2 linked regions of the Thermobifida alba genome follow. The protein of the gene in region 2 interacts with the protein of the main gene of each other region in a pairwise test. Links are inferred from orthologs where the notes say so. Each region holds a gene or a part of one and is shown on either strand. Other genes may lie near its edges.

Region 1 (7,149 bases), 3.5 Mb from region 2 along the record:
CCGGGCACTCGCGGTGGGTGGCCTCCTCGTCCCGGGAGAAGCGCTCCATGACCTTGCTCATGGGCAGCACGATGAAGAAGTAGAGGATGGCGGCGGTCAGCACGAACGAGATCAGGGTGTCGATGAACGCGCCGTACTGGAACTCGCTGTTGTTGAGGGTGAAGCTCAGGTCGGCGAATTTGGGCACTCCGCCGAAGACTCCCAGCAGCGGGGTGATGAAGGCGGTGGTGAACGCGGTGACCAGTTCGGAGAAGACCGCTCCGATGACCACCGCCACCGCCAACTGCACCAGGTTGCCCTGGAAGAGGAACTTCTTGAACCCGCTCATCGGGACAGGCTCGCTTTCTGGAGGGGGTACGGGGGATACGGACGCCGTGCGGCGGCGTCCGGCGCTCCAGCGTAGCCGTCAACCCCGGATGGCGACCGACAGTCGGTCCGCGGAGTGCCCGGCCAGGGAACGCGCCTCGGGCCCGGTGACCGCGAGCACCACCAGGGGCCCCGCCCCGGCCGGGGTGCCCTCCGCGTCCGCCACCGCGATCACCGGACGGTCCGTCACCACCGTGCGGGCCGGGGCCGCGGCCGGTCCGGGGAACTCCGCCGTCGACGGGTCGCCGGCGGCGAACACGTCGACCCGGCTGCCCGGCCGCAGCAGTGCGGCCACCCCGGGGTCGGCCAGCCGCACCGGAGCGGCCACCAGGTCGGCGCCGTAGCCCGCCGCGGGCGGGTCGGCCAGCCGGGCCTCGGTGAGGATCTCCCCGGCGTGCACCGGCGACCGCAGCGACACCCCCTCCACGGGATGGTCCGGGGCCAGCGCCCCCTCGGGCGCCAGCGCCGCGGGAACCTCGCGGACGACGGTGTCCGCCCCGGTCAGCGGGGCGAGCCCGGACAGGTCACGGGAGGCGGCCAGCACCTCGACGGTGGGCGGGGCGGGGGGACGCAGCACCAGCAGCGCCCCGGCCGCCGCCACCGCTGCGGATGCCGCGGCCAACCGCCGCCGCCAGCGGTACCAGCGGAAGCGGAACGGGCGCCCGGAAGGGGTGGATGTGGTGTTCATGGGAGCCCACGCTAGGCGGGCCGCCGCAGCGTGTGGCAAGGCCGTCCACAGGGGGTCCTCGCGCCGTTGCCGCCGGGCGCGTCCGCAGGCGGCGGAGTCCACCGCGGCGGGGCGCAAAGGCGGCTCGGGGCGCCTCCCGGCCAAAGCAGCGTCAAGACTTTCCCGGCCCCTCGTGGCGGCACGGAGGAATCCGCCGCGTAACGGACACACTGCCGTAGAGGTTGCGAATGCGTCGTCGAGGTTCTGGAGGACCGCGATGGATATGCCAGTGGTGAACTCGTGCGAGGCGGACGCCTGCGTCTACAACATCGAACACTCCTGCCGGGCACTGGCCATCACCGTGGGCAGTGAGCGCAGTGCCTACTGCGACACCTTCTTCACCGACTCGTCCGCCAAGGGAGGCGACCCCGCCGCCACCGGCCACGTCGGCGCCTGCAAGATGGCCGCCTGCCAGCACAACGTCCGGTTCGAGTGCCAGGCCCCGGCCATCAGCGTCGGATTCACGGCGAACCACGCGGACTGCCTCACCTACGCACCGGCCTGATCCGTGCTCCGCTACCGCGCGGCCGGACACACCGCGAGGGCCGCTCCCGGTGCGGGAGCGGCCCTCGCGGACGGGCTCGGTGCGCCAGAGCGCGGATCAGGCGGCGGAGGCGGCCTTGGAGCTGCCGGAGTCGCTGGACGAGGAGCCGGACTCCGACGAGGACGAGGAGGACTCGGCCTTGGCGGACGTGTCGCTCTTGGCGGAGGAGGTCAGCGCGGAGCTGTTGGAGCTGGACGTGTTGTCGGTGCGGTAGAAACCCGACCCCTTGAAGACGATGCCGACCGCGGAGTACACCTTGCGCAGCCTGCCCTGGCACTCGGGGCAGGTGGTCAACGGATCGTCGCTGAAGCTCTGCACGACCTCAAGGTCGGCGCCGCACTCGGTGCAAGCGTACTGGTACGTAGGCACGGGTCCTCCTAGCTGGCACTCTCACCCGACGACTGCTAAATAGTACGCCGTCGGCCCACCTGGACGCGACAACGGGGGTGGTAACGCGGCCCGGGCCGCCCACCGGACAACGGAGCCCCGGAGGCCGGGCTCCCCACGCTACCGGGCCGTCGACCACACCACGCCGCGGCCGGGAGTCACCACCGCCCGCACCGGACGGTCGTGCGGTTCGACGGGCACCGCGTCCACCAGTTCGTCGTCGTAGACCACGGCCAGCGACAGCGCCTGCGCCCCCACGAGGGCCAGCACCCGGTCGTAGCAGCCCGCCCCCCTGCCGAGCCGGCGGCCCGCCGGGTCCACCGCCAGAGCCGGACAGACCAGCACACCGGCTCCGCGCACCGCGTCCACCCCGAGCCGCGGACCGGCGGGCTCGACCAGGCCGCGCCCGGCCGGTGCCAGCGACTCCGGGCCGGTGTAGGCGGCCCAGTCCAGCTCCCCGCTGTCCAGGAAGACCGGGAGCAGCACGCGGTGGCCGCGCTCGAACAGGGCCGCCACCAGCAGACGGGTGTCCGGCTCGGAACCCACCGCGTAGTAGGCCGCCACGGTGCTCGCGGAGGCTGTCGCGGGGAGCGCCAGCACCGCGTCCCGGATCTTCGCGCCGGCCGCGGCGCGCTCCCGCTCGGACCGCCCCCGGCGCGCGGCGAGCACCCGCCGCCGCAGGTCGCGCTTGCTCTGCGTACCGTCCACGAGGGGCCAGTCTGCCAGGTGCGCCCGCCGGACCGGACGGCGGCCGAGGTGAACCCCGGGCGACGCGACGCTGAAATGACGACGCGAAAACGCCGGTGACCGCGTGTGACACGTGCCGGACATGGCAGTGTCCTAAGGTGCGGAACATGGCAGATGAACAGCGCTCTGTAACTCAGGTGACCAAAGCGGTCATCCCCGTCGCGGGACTGGGCACCAGATTCCTGCCCGCCACCAAGTCCACGCCCAAGGAGATGCTGCCGATCGTCGACAAGCCGGCGATCCAGTACGTCGTGGAGGAGGCCGTCTCCGCGGGCCTCGACGACGTCCTGATGATCACCGGGCGCAACAAGCGCTCCATCGAGGACCACTTCGACCGGGCCTACGAACTGGAGGAGGCGCTGCGCGTCAAGGCCGACACGGACCGGCTCAACGCGGTCCGCGAGTCCAGCGACCTCGCCCAGGTCCACTACGTGCGCCAGGGGGAGCCGCGCGGCCTGGGGCACGCCGTGCTGTGCGGCGCCGCCCACGTGGGCGGCGAACCGTTCGCGGTGCTGCTCGGCGATGACCTCATCGGAGCCCGCGAGACGCTGCTCAAGCGGATGATCGAGGTCCGCCAGACCTACGGGGGCAGCGTCATCGCCCTCATGGAGGTCGAACCCGAACAGGTGTCGCTGTACGGCTGCGCCGCGATCCAGCCCACCGACGAGCCCGACGTCGTGACCGTCACCGACCTCGTCGAGAAGCCCGCCGTGGACCAGGCGCCCAGCCGCTGGGCGATCATCGGCCGCTACATCTGCGACCCCGGCATCTTCGACGTGCTGCGCAAGACCCCGCCCGGACGCGGCGGCGAGATCCAGCTGACCGACGCGCTCCGCGAACTCGCCCGGCGCGGCCCCGCCGAGGGCGGACCCGTCCACGGCGTGCTGTTCCGCGGCCAACGCTACGACACCGGCAACAAGGTCGACTACCTTCGCACCGTGGTGGAGTTCGCCTGCGAGCGCCCGGACCTGGCCGAGGAGTTCCTGCCGTGGCTGCGGGACTTCCTCGCGAGGCACGAGGCCGGCTCCACCAGGTAGTCGAACGGACCGATCCGGCGGGGGGAACCGATGAAGAGCGTCGAACAGCACGTCAGCGACATCCTGGCGGTGGTGTCCCGCCCCGAACCGATCGAGCTGGACCTGCTCCGCGCGCACGGGGCGGTGCTCGCCGAACCGGTGACGGCGAAGGTCCCGCTTCCGCCGTTCGACAACTCCGCCGTGGACGGCTACGCGGTCCGCGCCGCGGACGTGGCCGCGGCCACCCCGCAGACCCCGGTGACGCTGCCGGTCGTGGCGGACATCCCCGCGGGGGACTCCTTCTCCTCGGCCATTCCCGCCGGCTGCTGCGCGCGCATCATGACCGGGGCCCCGCTGCCCGCGGGCGCGGACGCGGTGGTGCCCGTGGAGTGGACCGACGGAGGCGTGGCCACGGTGACCGTCCGGCGCGCGGCCGAGTCCGGCGACGCGGTCCGGACGGCGGGCGGCGACGTCAAGGAGGGCGCCGAGGTGCTCCCTCCCGGAGTCCGGATCGGCCCCGCGGAGACCGCGGTGCTCGCCGCGGTCGGACGCCGCTCGGTGGCGGTCTACCCGCGTCCCCGGGTCGTCGTGCTCGGCACCGGGGAGGAACTGGTCGAACCGGGCCGCCCCCTCGGCCCCGGACAGATCTGGGAGTCCAACAGCTTCATGCTCACCGCGGCCGCCATCGAGGCGGGCTGCGAGGGCTACCGGTACGGCTTCGTCGGCGACGACCCCTCCGAGGTGCTCGCCGCCGTCCAGGACGCCCTGGTGCAGGCCGACATCGTCATCACCAGCGGCGGTGTCAGCATGGGCGCCTACGACGCGGTCAAGGAGGTGCTGCTGCGCCTGGGCACGGTCCGCTTCGAGAAGGTGGCCGTGCAGCCGGGGATGCCGCAGGGCTACGGCACCGTGGGGGAGGAGCGCGTCCCGGTCATCACCCTGCCGGGCAACCCGGTCAGCTCCTACGTCTCCTTCTACCTGTTCGTGCTGCCCGCGCTGCGCAAGATGAGCGGGCTGCCCCAGGAGCAGCTGCCGTCGGTGCGGGCACGGCTGCTGGCCCCCGTCCCCTCGTCGCCCCGGGGCAGGCGCTCCTACCTGCGCGCGGTCCTGGACTACGACGCGGCGGGCGGGGACGTCGCCTACACGGCGCTGCCCGTCAGTCGGCAGGGGTCGCACCAGCTGTCCGCGCTCGCGGAGACCAATGCGCTCGTGGTGGTGCCCGAACAGGTCACCGAGCTGGCCGAGGGCGACGTCGTCGAGGCGGTCCGGCTCCCCCACCGGTAGGCTCCCGCCTGACGTCCCCGTCCAGGAGAGCACGGTCACCCATGTCCGACACGCACCCTTCCGGTTTCCCGCACCTCGACCCCTCCGGCGCGGCGCGCATGGTCGACGTGTCCGCCAAGGAGGTCACCGCCCGCACCGCCGTCGCGACCGGTCGGGTCCTGCTGTCGCCCGAGGCGGTCACCGCCCTGCGGGAGGGGGAGGTGCCCAAGGGCGACGCGCTCGCCGTGGCCCGCATCGCCGGCATCCAGGGCGCCAAACGCACCCCCGACCTGGTCCCGCTGTGCCACCCCATCGCGGTGCACGGCGTCGACGTCGCGCTGACGGTGGTGGACAGCGGTGTCGACATCAGGGCCACCGTGCGCACCGCGGACCGCACCGGGGTGGAGATGGAGGCGCTGACCTGTGTGATGACGGCGGCGCTGGGGCTGATCGACATGGTCAAGGCCCTCGACCCGGAGGCGGTCGTCACCGACGTGCGGGTGGAGGAGAAGACCGGCGGCAGGACCGGCCACTGGCGGCGGTCCGGGTGAGCGAGGCGACCGTCCCCCGCGTGGTCGTCGTCACCGTCTCGGACCGGGCGGCCGCAGGAGTGTACCGGGACCGTTCGGGGCCGCTGCTCGTCGAGTTGGCCGCGGAGGCGGGATGCGCGGTCGACGGCCCGTGGGTGGTGCCCGACGGTCCGCCCGTCACCGAGGCGCTGCGCCGGGCGCTGGCCGAGGGCTACGACGCGGCGCTGACCACCGGCGGCACCGGACTCGCCCCGCGCGACGCCACCCCCGAGGCCACCCGGCCGCTGCTGGAGTACGAGATTCCTGGCCTGGCCGAGGCGCTGCGCGCGGCGGGGCGCGACCGGGGGGTGCCCGCGGCGGTGCTCTCCCGTGGACTGGCGGGCGTGGCCCGCGCCGGAAGCCACCGCATGCTCGTGGTCAACCTGCCCGGCTCCACCGGCGGGGTGCGCGACGGCATGGCGGTGCTCGCCCCGGTCCTCGTCCACGCCGTCGACCAGATCCGGGGCGGTGGCCACGGCCGTCCGTGACGGCGGGGAATTTTCCGGGTTTGCCTTCCCGGGCAGGGTGTGAAGGAGAATGATGGGTCCTGGTGGGAGGCACGAGGGACGGTGAGACGGATGCGGGGTTGGCCGGTGTCCCTGGCAGAGGGGGAGGTCGGACTGCGCCCGCTGAGACTGCGTGACGCCGCGGTGCTGCGGGAGACCCGCGCCCGCAATGCCGAGTGGCTGCGCCCCTGGGAGCCCACCCACCCCGAGCTGCCGGCGCAGAGCGACGGCCTGCTCCCCTACCTGGCCATGGTGCAGGCGGTCCGCCGGGAGGCCCGGCACGGCGTCGCGATGCCGTGGGCGGTCACCTGGGAGGGCCGGTTCGTCGGCCAGGTCACGGTCGGCTCGATCACCTGGGGGTCGGCGCGTTCGGCGCAGATCGGCTACTGGCTCGACAGCGCCTACGCCGGACGCGGGGTGATGCCCACCGCGGTCGCGCTGGCGGTCGACCACTCCTTCTTCACCGTGGGACTGCACCGGGTGGAGGCCAGCATCCGCCCCGAGAACCACAAGAGCCGGCGGGTGGTCGAGAAGCTCGGTTTCCGCGAGGAGGGGCTGCGCAAGCGCCAGCTGCACATCGACGGCGCGTGGCGGGACCACCTCTGCTACGCCCTCACCGTCGAGGACGTCCCGGGGGGCCTGCTCACCCGGTGGCGGAAGGTGCGGGAGCAGCGCAGCGGGGACGGCCGGCACGGGCGGGCCGCCCCGGAGGAGACACGCGGGATGCCGCGGAGCCGGTCCGACCGGCCCCGCTGAGGACGCCGGCCCCCGAGTCGGAGGGGGAGCGGGACCGCGCCGGGACGGAATCCGGTCCGCCCGAGTTCCGGGCGTGGCGGGCCACCGTTTGCTACTCTCCGTATCTATCGGGCGGCTTTCTGTCCAGTTCGTCTTTGACCAGCGGTTTCCTCAATGGGAACATGGTCCGGAGATAAAGGACAAGAACAGATCTCACGACACTCCGGTTCCAATACCGCGCATTCCTGGACACCGGGTCGTACGGTGCGTTGAGGGCGCATCACTGATG
Region 2 (6,873 bases):
CATGCGGACCCTCTCCCCGCCGGTGGGGCAGGGCCAGGAGTACCTGCCGACGGTGGAGGCCGAACTCGCCGAGCTGCCCGAACTGCTGGCCGAGAAGGTCGCCGCGCCCGGGGTGGAGCCGGGCGTCTACGACCTGGTCATCGACCCGTCCAACCTGTGGCTGACGATCCACGAGTCCATCGGGCACGCCACCGAACTGGACCGCGCCCTCGGCTACGAGGCCGCCTACGCGGGCACCTCCTTCGCCACGCCCGACCAGGTCGGCTCGCTGCGCTACGGTTCGGAGATCATGAACGTCACCGGAGACCGCACCGTCGAGCACGGCCTGGCCACCATCGGCTACGACGACGAGGGCGTGGCCACCTCGTCGTTCCCCCTGGTGACCGAGGGGGTGCTCACCGGGTTCCAGCGGGACCGGCGCATCTCGCACCTGACGGGCCACGAGCGTTCCAACGGCTGCGCGTTCGCCGACTCCCCGGCGACCATGCCGATCCAGCGCATGGCCAACGTCTCGCTCCAGCCCGACCCGCGCGGCCCCGACACCCGGGAGCTGATCCGCCAGGTCGACGACGGCCTCTACATCGTGGGCGACCGCAGCTGGTCGATCGACATGCAGCGGTACAACTTCCAGTTCACCGGGCAGCGCTTCTACCGGATCCGGGACGGCCGCATCACCCACCAGGTGCGTGACGTGGCCTACCAGGCGACCACCACCGAGTTCTGGAACTCGCTGCGCGCCCTGGGCGGCCCCGAGACCTACGTGCTGGGCGGGGCGTTCAACTGCGGCAAGGGCCAGCCCGGACAGGTCGCCCCGGTCAGCCACGGCTGTCCCAGCGCCCTGTTCGAGGCGGTGCGGGTGCTCAACACCGCCCGGGAGGCCCGGTCGTGAACGGCGCGCACTCCTTGCAACCGAAGGGAACAACCGTGAGCCAGTCGCTGTCCGCGCAGGCCGTGACCGAGCGCGCGCTGGAGCTGTCGCGCGCCGACGACTGCATGGTGCTGGTGACCGAGACCAGCACGGCCAACCTGCGCTGGGCCAACAACTCGCTGACCACCAACGGGGTCACCCGGAGCCGCTCGGTCACGGTGATCTCGCTGGTGACGGACTCCGCGGGGGTCCGGGTGGGCTCGGTGACCCGCAGCGGGCTGCGCGACGACCAGCTGGAGGAACTGGTGCGCGCCTCCGAGGAGGCCGCGCGCGGGGCGGCGCCCGCCGAGGGGGCGCACCCGCTGCCGGACCCCGGTTCCGCGGGCCGCTCCACGTGCGCCTGGGACGCCCCGGTCCCCGCCTCCGACATCGGGGTGTTCTCCGACTTCGCGCCGGAGCTGGGCAAGGCGTTCCAACGGTCCGTGCAGGCGGGGGTGCGGCTGTACGGCTACGCGCAGCACTCGCTGTCCGCCACCTTCCTGGGCTCCTCCACGGGGCTGCGGCTCCGCCACGACCAGCCGTCCGGCAGCCTCGACCTCAACGCCAAGTCCGAGGGCCCGCACCACTCCACCTGGGTGGGTCAGGCCACGCGCGACTTCACCGACGTCGACGTCGCGGCGCTGGAGGCCGAGCTGGAGCGGCGGATCGCCTGGGCGCGCACCACCGTGGAGCTGCCCGCGGGACGCTACGAGACGCTGCTGCCGCCCGCCGCAGTCGCCGACCTGATGACCGACCTGTACTGGGGTCTGGGGGCGCGCGACGCCTTCGAGGGGCGCACGGCCTTCTCCTCGCCGCGGGGCGGCACCCGGGTGGGCGAGCGGCTGTCCCCGCTGCCGCTGCGGCTGCGTTCCGACCCGGCCGAGCCCGGGCTGGAGTGCGCGCCGTTCGTGCTGGCCGACGCGCCGGGGCGGCGGATCAGCGCCTTCGACAACGGAAGACCGGTCGGCGCGACCGAGTGGATCAGCGACGGCGAACTGGCGCGGCTGGTGCAGACCTACGACTCGGCGACACTGACCGCGCTGCCGCTGACGCCGGAGGCCGACAACCTGGTCCTGGAGCTGCCGGGGGCGACGGCGTCCCTGGACGACATGGTGGCCGCCACCGAGCGGGGGCTGCTGCTGACCTGCCTGTGGTACATCAGGATGGTGGATCCGCGGACCATGCTCCTCACGGGTCTCACCCGCGACGGGGTGTACCTGGTCGAGGACGGCGAGGTGCGGGGGGCGGTGAACAACTTCCGGTTCAACGAGTCGCCGGTGAGCCTGCTGGAGCGGGTGAGCGAGGTCGGCCGGACGACTCCGACGTTCTCCCGCGAGTTCGGCGAGTACTTCCCGCGGACCGCGATGCCGCCGGTGCGCGTCCCGGATTTCAACATGTCGTCGGTGAGCCAGGCTTCCTGAGCTGCCTGTCCGGTGTGCGACGGCCGGGACGTCCGTTTTCCGTGCCGTCGCACATTGGCTCCGTTTTGGTTGATCTTTTGAACAATTCGTGCTCCACGCCTCCCGCTCCGCAAAACGGGGCCTCGTCGGCAAACCCCGTGGAATCAGCGGAACTCTCCCGAGATCCCGTCGTAATAGACTCTTGACGTAATTTAGGGCACAGCGGTGTAGATTAGTCACCAGCGCCTCAGTCCCCCGCTGAGGCGTACAGACCGGTGTTTCGAGCCCCCGTCGAAACACCGATCACGACGTCGGGTGGTTTGCCCCCGTAGCCACCCGGCGTCGTTTTTCTTTTTGCCCGCCTCCTAGGCGCGCTTTCTTCGCCACGGTGCGTCAGAAAAACCGCGGCGACGCCCGGGATGCCTGGAATCCGGTTCGGATCGGCGTGGCCGCGGCCGTGTTCCCGCCGGGCGGCGCACTTTCCCCGCGGTGCTCACCGGTCGCGGCGGGCCCGCGCCAACTCCTCGGGCGTGTCGCAGTCCCGGGCGGCCTCCGCAAACGCCACCCGGGCCGGCCCCAGGGGGGCGAGCAGGCCGCGCAGCGAACTCCCGGCGTAGTCGGCGACGGCGGCGCGCACCGCCGCGGTGCGCCACACCCCCGCCAGCCACTGCGGCTGCCCCTCCGCGTCCACCAGGACGGCCCCGGCCCCGGGGGCGGCGGCCGCGCGCAGTGCCGCCACCGCAGCGCCGTCGAGGAACGGCATGTCGGCGGCCAGCAGCGCGAACCAGGCCGAGCCGACCTCGGCCAGGCCGGTGCGCAGGGCGGGCAGCGGCCCCGCGCCGGGCGGGTCCTCGCGGACGTAGCGGGCCGGCGGGCTGGGACGCGCCGGCCCCACCACGACGACCGCGGAGGCCTCGTGCACCGCCTCGACCACCCACTCCAGCATGGCGCGCCCGCCCACCCGCAGGCCGGGCTTGTCGACGCCGCCCAGCCGCCGCGCCGCCCCGCCCGCCAGGATCACCGCGTCGAAACCGTCCACTCCCGCTCCCCGTCGTCCCGTGCCGTGCGGTCCCTACGGTTTCATGGACCCATGCTGGTCCGTAACGCCCGCCCCGACGAGCTGCCCCGTGTCGGCGAACTGCGCGTACGCGCCTACACCGAGCAGGGAGTGCTCGCCCCCGACTCCCCCTACGCCCCCGTGCTGCGTGCCCTGGGCACCAGCGGCATCGGGGAGGTGCTGGTCGCCGTGGACGGCGACGACCTCCTCGGTACCGTCACGCTGCGCCCCTTCCAAGAGGACAGCGAGATCACCGTCTCCCCGGACGAGGCCGAGGTGCGTGCGCTGGCCGTGGCGCCGCACGCGCAGCGGCGCGGCGTGGGCAGGCTGCTGCTGCGCACCGTGGTCGAGCGGGCGGCGCGGGCGGGCACGGCGCACCTGGTGCTGTCCACCCAGCCGGTCATGGTCGCCGCGCGGCGGCTGTACGCCTCGGAGGGGTTCGTCCGGCTCCCGGAACGCGACTGGAGCCCGCAGCCGGGACTGCCCCTGCTCGCCTACGGGCTGCGGCTGGACTCCGCGCGGCGGGACTGAGCCGCCGGCCCCTCGGCCCCGCCGCGCTGTGCGGACACGGCGGCCGCCGCACGGGTCACCACGGCGTCATGGTGAGCTGGTCGAGCAGGGAGCGGTACTCCCGCAGCGCCACGCGCAGCCGCTCGGTGTCGCCGCCGCCCTCGCTGCGCCGCTGCCAGCTCGACTCGATGCGCCGCCTGCGTTCGTTGAGGCGGGCGGTGAGCTGTTCGATGGCTTCGCCGACGAGACCGTCGGCGGCGGCGACACTGGCACGCGGGTCGTCGACGAAGTCGCTCTGGATCCTGCGCCAGCGGGCCTGGAACCGGTCCGCGCCGGCGGGCTCGTCGGCCTCCTCTGCGGTGCGTGGCCGCGGCGCGGCGAGGCCCCGGTCGGCCCGGCCGCCGGGCTGTGCGGTGTGCTCGGTGGAGTGCGCCGCAGGCGTGTGGGTGTCGGTGCGGACGTCACGGGGTTCGTGCACGTGGTGTGCCACGGTCGTCGCCTCCTCGGTGCCGTGGTGTGGCGGTCGCTGTCGTGCCCCGGTCCTCAGCGGCGGTGCCGGCCGGTTGCGGCGGTCGGGTCGCGTTCGGCGCTGTCGCGGGGCGCCGGGACGGCGTGCCGTCCCGAGGGCTGCTCGCCGCGGGCGGTGTGGCCCAGCAGTTCGGCGAAGAGCGCGCGGTAGCGGACCATCGCGTCGCGCAGCTCCTCGGTGGTCGCCGCACCGGTGCGGCCGCGTTCGGCGCTCTCGTGGGCGCGCCGGTAGTCGCCGACGACGTCGGCGTGCTCCGCCGACCGGTCGGCGCCGTCGACGGGGTAGCCGCGGTCGGCCATCACCCGGGCCGTGAGCCGGTCGGCGCCGTCCACGGCGGCCACCGGGTCGTCGACGAAGCGTTCCTGGGTGCGCGCCCACTCGTCCTCGTAGCGGGCGCGCTCCTCGGGAGCGAGGTCGCGCAGGCCGGACGCGGAGCGCCGGCTCCTCCGCCCGCGGAGGTCCCGGTCCGCCCGTCCGCGGCCCCGCCGGTCCGCCCCGCGGCCGTGCTCGGGACCGGACCGCTCCCCCGGGTGGTCTCCTCGCTGGTGCTCCCGGAAGACGACGACCGCGGCGGCCGCGATCACCACCAGGCCGAGAAACACCGCGATACCGGTGATCAGGTCGTTGTCCATCGTGTCGTTCCTCGATCGGTTCCGGTGCCGGACTGGGGACGCCCGGCTGTGCGTCTTCACGCCTTGCGTCTGCCCGGACCGCCTCCACGAAAACCCCCGGGGTGTTCGGCGGCGGGGATCACCGCTGGTCGCAGCGGGGAGGACCGGGTCGCGGTCCCCGGTGGAGGCGGGGTGGACGCAGAGGTGTCCGGGGGCGGGACGGCTGTCGGCGGGTGGGGCCCGGTGCGCTCGCACGGCCCGTTCCGGGTCCTGTTCCGCTCCCGTACGGTGTCGGCGCCGGGCGAGTCGGTCACGCTGGTCGCGCTCATGCTGTCCGTCGCGGAGTCGACCGGCCAGGCGCTCGCGGTGGCGGCGCTGCTGCTCGTGGGGGACTTCGTGCCCGCGCTGCCGGCGCCGCTCACCGGGGTGGCGGCCGACCGGTCCGGGCCGCGGCGGGTGATGGTCGGCTGCGGGGCCGTCCGGGCGGCGGTGCCGGCGGCCGCGGCCCTGTGGCTGCCGCCGCTGCTGACGCTGGTCTCGGTGCACCCGGCCGCCGGGCAGGTGTTCCTGGCCTCCTCGCGGGCGGGCGGTGCCCGGACTGGTGCGCGGGCCTGCCCTGGCCTCCGCCAACGCCGCTGTGGGGTTCGACGCGCACGGGGCCGAGGCGCTCGGCCCGCTGCTGGCGGCGGCGCTGTTCCCGCTCGTCGGGATCAGGGGGGCGCTCGCGGTGGCGGCGCTCTGCTTCCTGTGCTCAGCGGTGTGGCTGCCGCCGCTGCCCGCCGGCGGCGGGCAGCGGGCCTTCCGGCCGTGGGCCGGGGCGCGGGACGGCCCGGGGGTGCTGCGGCGCGCCCCGGGTACGGGCGGTGGTGCTGGGGTCCGGCGCGGTGGTCGCCTGCAACGGAATCGACGACGTGGCGCGACACTGCCGACAGCCGAGCCCCTGGGCGCGGACGGCTCTGCGGTGGGGCTGCTGCTCGGCACGGTCGGGATCGGTCTGGCTGCCGGTGACGCGTGGCCGCCCCGGTCCGGGCGGTCCGTCGCGCCGGTGGTGCTGCTGCTCGCCGGGGTCGCGGTGAGCAGTCCGGCACCCTGCTGACCGGTCTGGCGTGGGCGGTGGCGGCGGCCTTCACGGTGCGGGCGGTGCGCGGCGCGGGCATCGCGGCGATGGACGTCGCGGCGACCACCCTGCTGCAGCACGGGGTGGCGCCGCGGGCACCGGGCCGCGGGTTCGGCAACTTCTCCGGGATGTTCGACACGGCCGCGGGCGTGTCCTGCGTGGGCGACGGCCTGCTGCTGGACACGCCCTCGCCGCCGGTGGTGTTCCTGGCCTCGGGGGCGGGCGGCCCGGCGGCCGCGGCCGCGACGGCGCTCCTGCTGCGCCTGCCCTCCTGACACCGCCGGCCCCGCCCTTCGGGCCGCGAAGGGCGGGGCCGGTGGTCAGCCCTTGACGCACACCACCTGCCGCAGGTGCGCCACGACCTCCACCAGGTCGGTCTGGGCCGCGATGACCTCGTTGATGTCCTTGTAGGCGGCGGGGATCTCGTCAAGGAAATACCGACGGGCACCTACTAAGCCCTGAGGGCAGCCACCCACGACCGCCCCACGGATGACCTGCACAGGAGCCTCTCAATGACCGACACCACCTCGCCTGCCCTCACCGGGCAGCCCACCAACTACCCCCTCGGGCGTCTACCGGTCGAAATCGACCCCCGTCGACGAGCGCCAGAACCAGACGAAGTCCACCATGACGCGCTGGCCCCTGCTCCTCATCGCTGCCCCGCCGCAGTAGCCACCTGGTCTGGCTGGGTCGAGTTGGGACGCATGACCGGTTTCGGCGAGGTAGCTCCCCTGCCCGGTAT

Evidence for each region.
Region 1: the proteins of mobA (region 2) and glp interact in binary tests that used the Escherichia coli proteins (3 or more experiments, as listed by UniProt). The link is inferred for Thermobifida alba from one-to-one orthologs.

The regions. Positions count from the first base shown.
Region 1 is NZ_CP051627.1:4,410,028-4,417,176, forward strand. What follows is about bases 2,982-5,954. They hold glp (molybdotransferase-like divisome protein Glp), read left to right. Parts: upstream 2,982-3,838; coding sequence 3,839-5,071; downstream 5,072-5,954. Other genes in these bases: galU (UTP--glucose-1-phosphate uridylyltransferase GalU), read left to right, coding at 2,982-3,808; moaC (cyclic pyranopterin monophosphate synthase MoaC), read left to right, coding at 5,113-5,601; FOF52_RS19770 (MogA/MoaB family molybdenum cofactor biosynthesis protein), read left to right, coding at 5,598-5,954. Outside these bases: large conductance mechanosensitive channel protein MscL, read right to left, coding at 1-328; FOF52_RS19735 (SAF domain-containing protein), read right to left, coding at 407-1,054; FOF52_RS19740 (DUF1540 domain-containing protein), read left to right, coding at 1,311-1,598; FOF52_RS19745 (FmdB family zinc ribbon protein), read right to left, coding at 1,695-1,955; FOF52_RS19750 (5-formyltetrahydrofolate cyclo-ligase), read right to left, coding at 2,145-2,732; more of galU, read left to right, coding at 2,879-2,981; more of FOF52_RS19770, read left to right, coding at 5,955-6,107; FOF52_RS19775 (GNAT family N-acetyltransferase), read left to right, coding at 6,198-6,881. UniProt on the Escherichia coli protein: Catalyzes the insertion of molybdate into adenylated molybdopterin with the concomitant release of AMP.
Region 2 is NZ_CP051627.1:864,713-871,585, reverse strand. Bases 1,574-4,270 are described here. They hold mobA (molybdenum cofactor guanylyltransferase), read right to left. Parts: upstream 3,347-4,270; coding sequence 2,801-3,346; downstream 1,574-2,800. Other genes in these bases: FOF52_RS04000 (hypothetical protein), read right to left, coding at 3,951-4,270; FOF52_RS04005 (GNAT family N-acetyltransferase), read left to right, coding at 3,398-3,895; FOF52_RS04015 (metallopeptidase TldD-related protein), read left to right, coding at 1,574-2,328. Also shown: FOF52_RS04020 (TldD/PmbA family protein), read left to right, coding at 1-889; more of FOF52_RS04015, read left to right, coding at 925-1,573; more of FOF52_RS04000, read right to left, coding at 4,271-4,364; FOF52_RS03995 (hypothetical protein), read right to left, coding at 4,418-5,035; FOF52_RS03990 (hypothetical protein), read left to right, coding at 5,616-6,110; FOF52_RS03985 (hypothetical protein), read left to right, coding at 6,128-6,406; FOF52_RS03975 (hypothetical protein), read left to right, coding at 6,644-6,873. UniProt on the Escherichia coli protein: Transfers a GMP moiety from GTP to Mo-molybdopterin (Mo-MPT) cofactor (Moco or molybdenum cofactor) to form Mo-molybdopterin guanine dinucleotide (Mo-MGD) cofactor.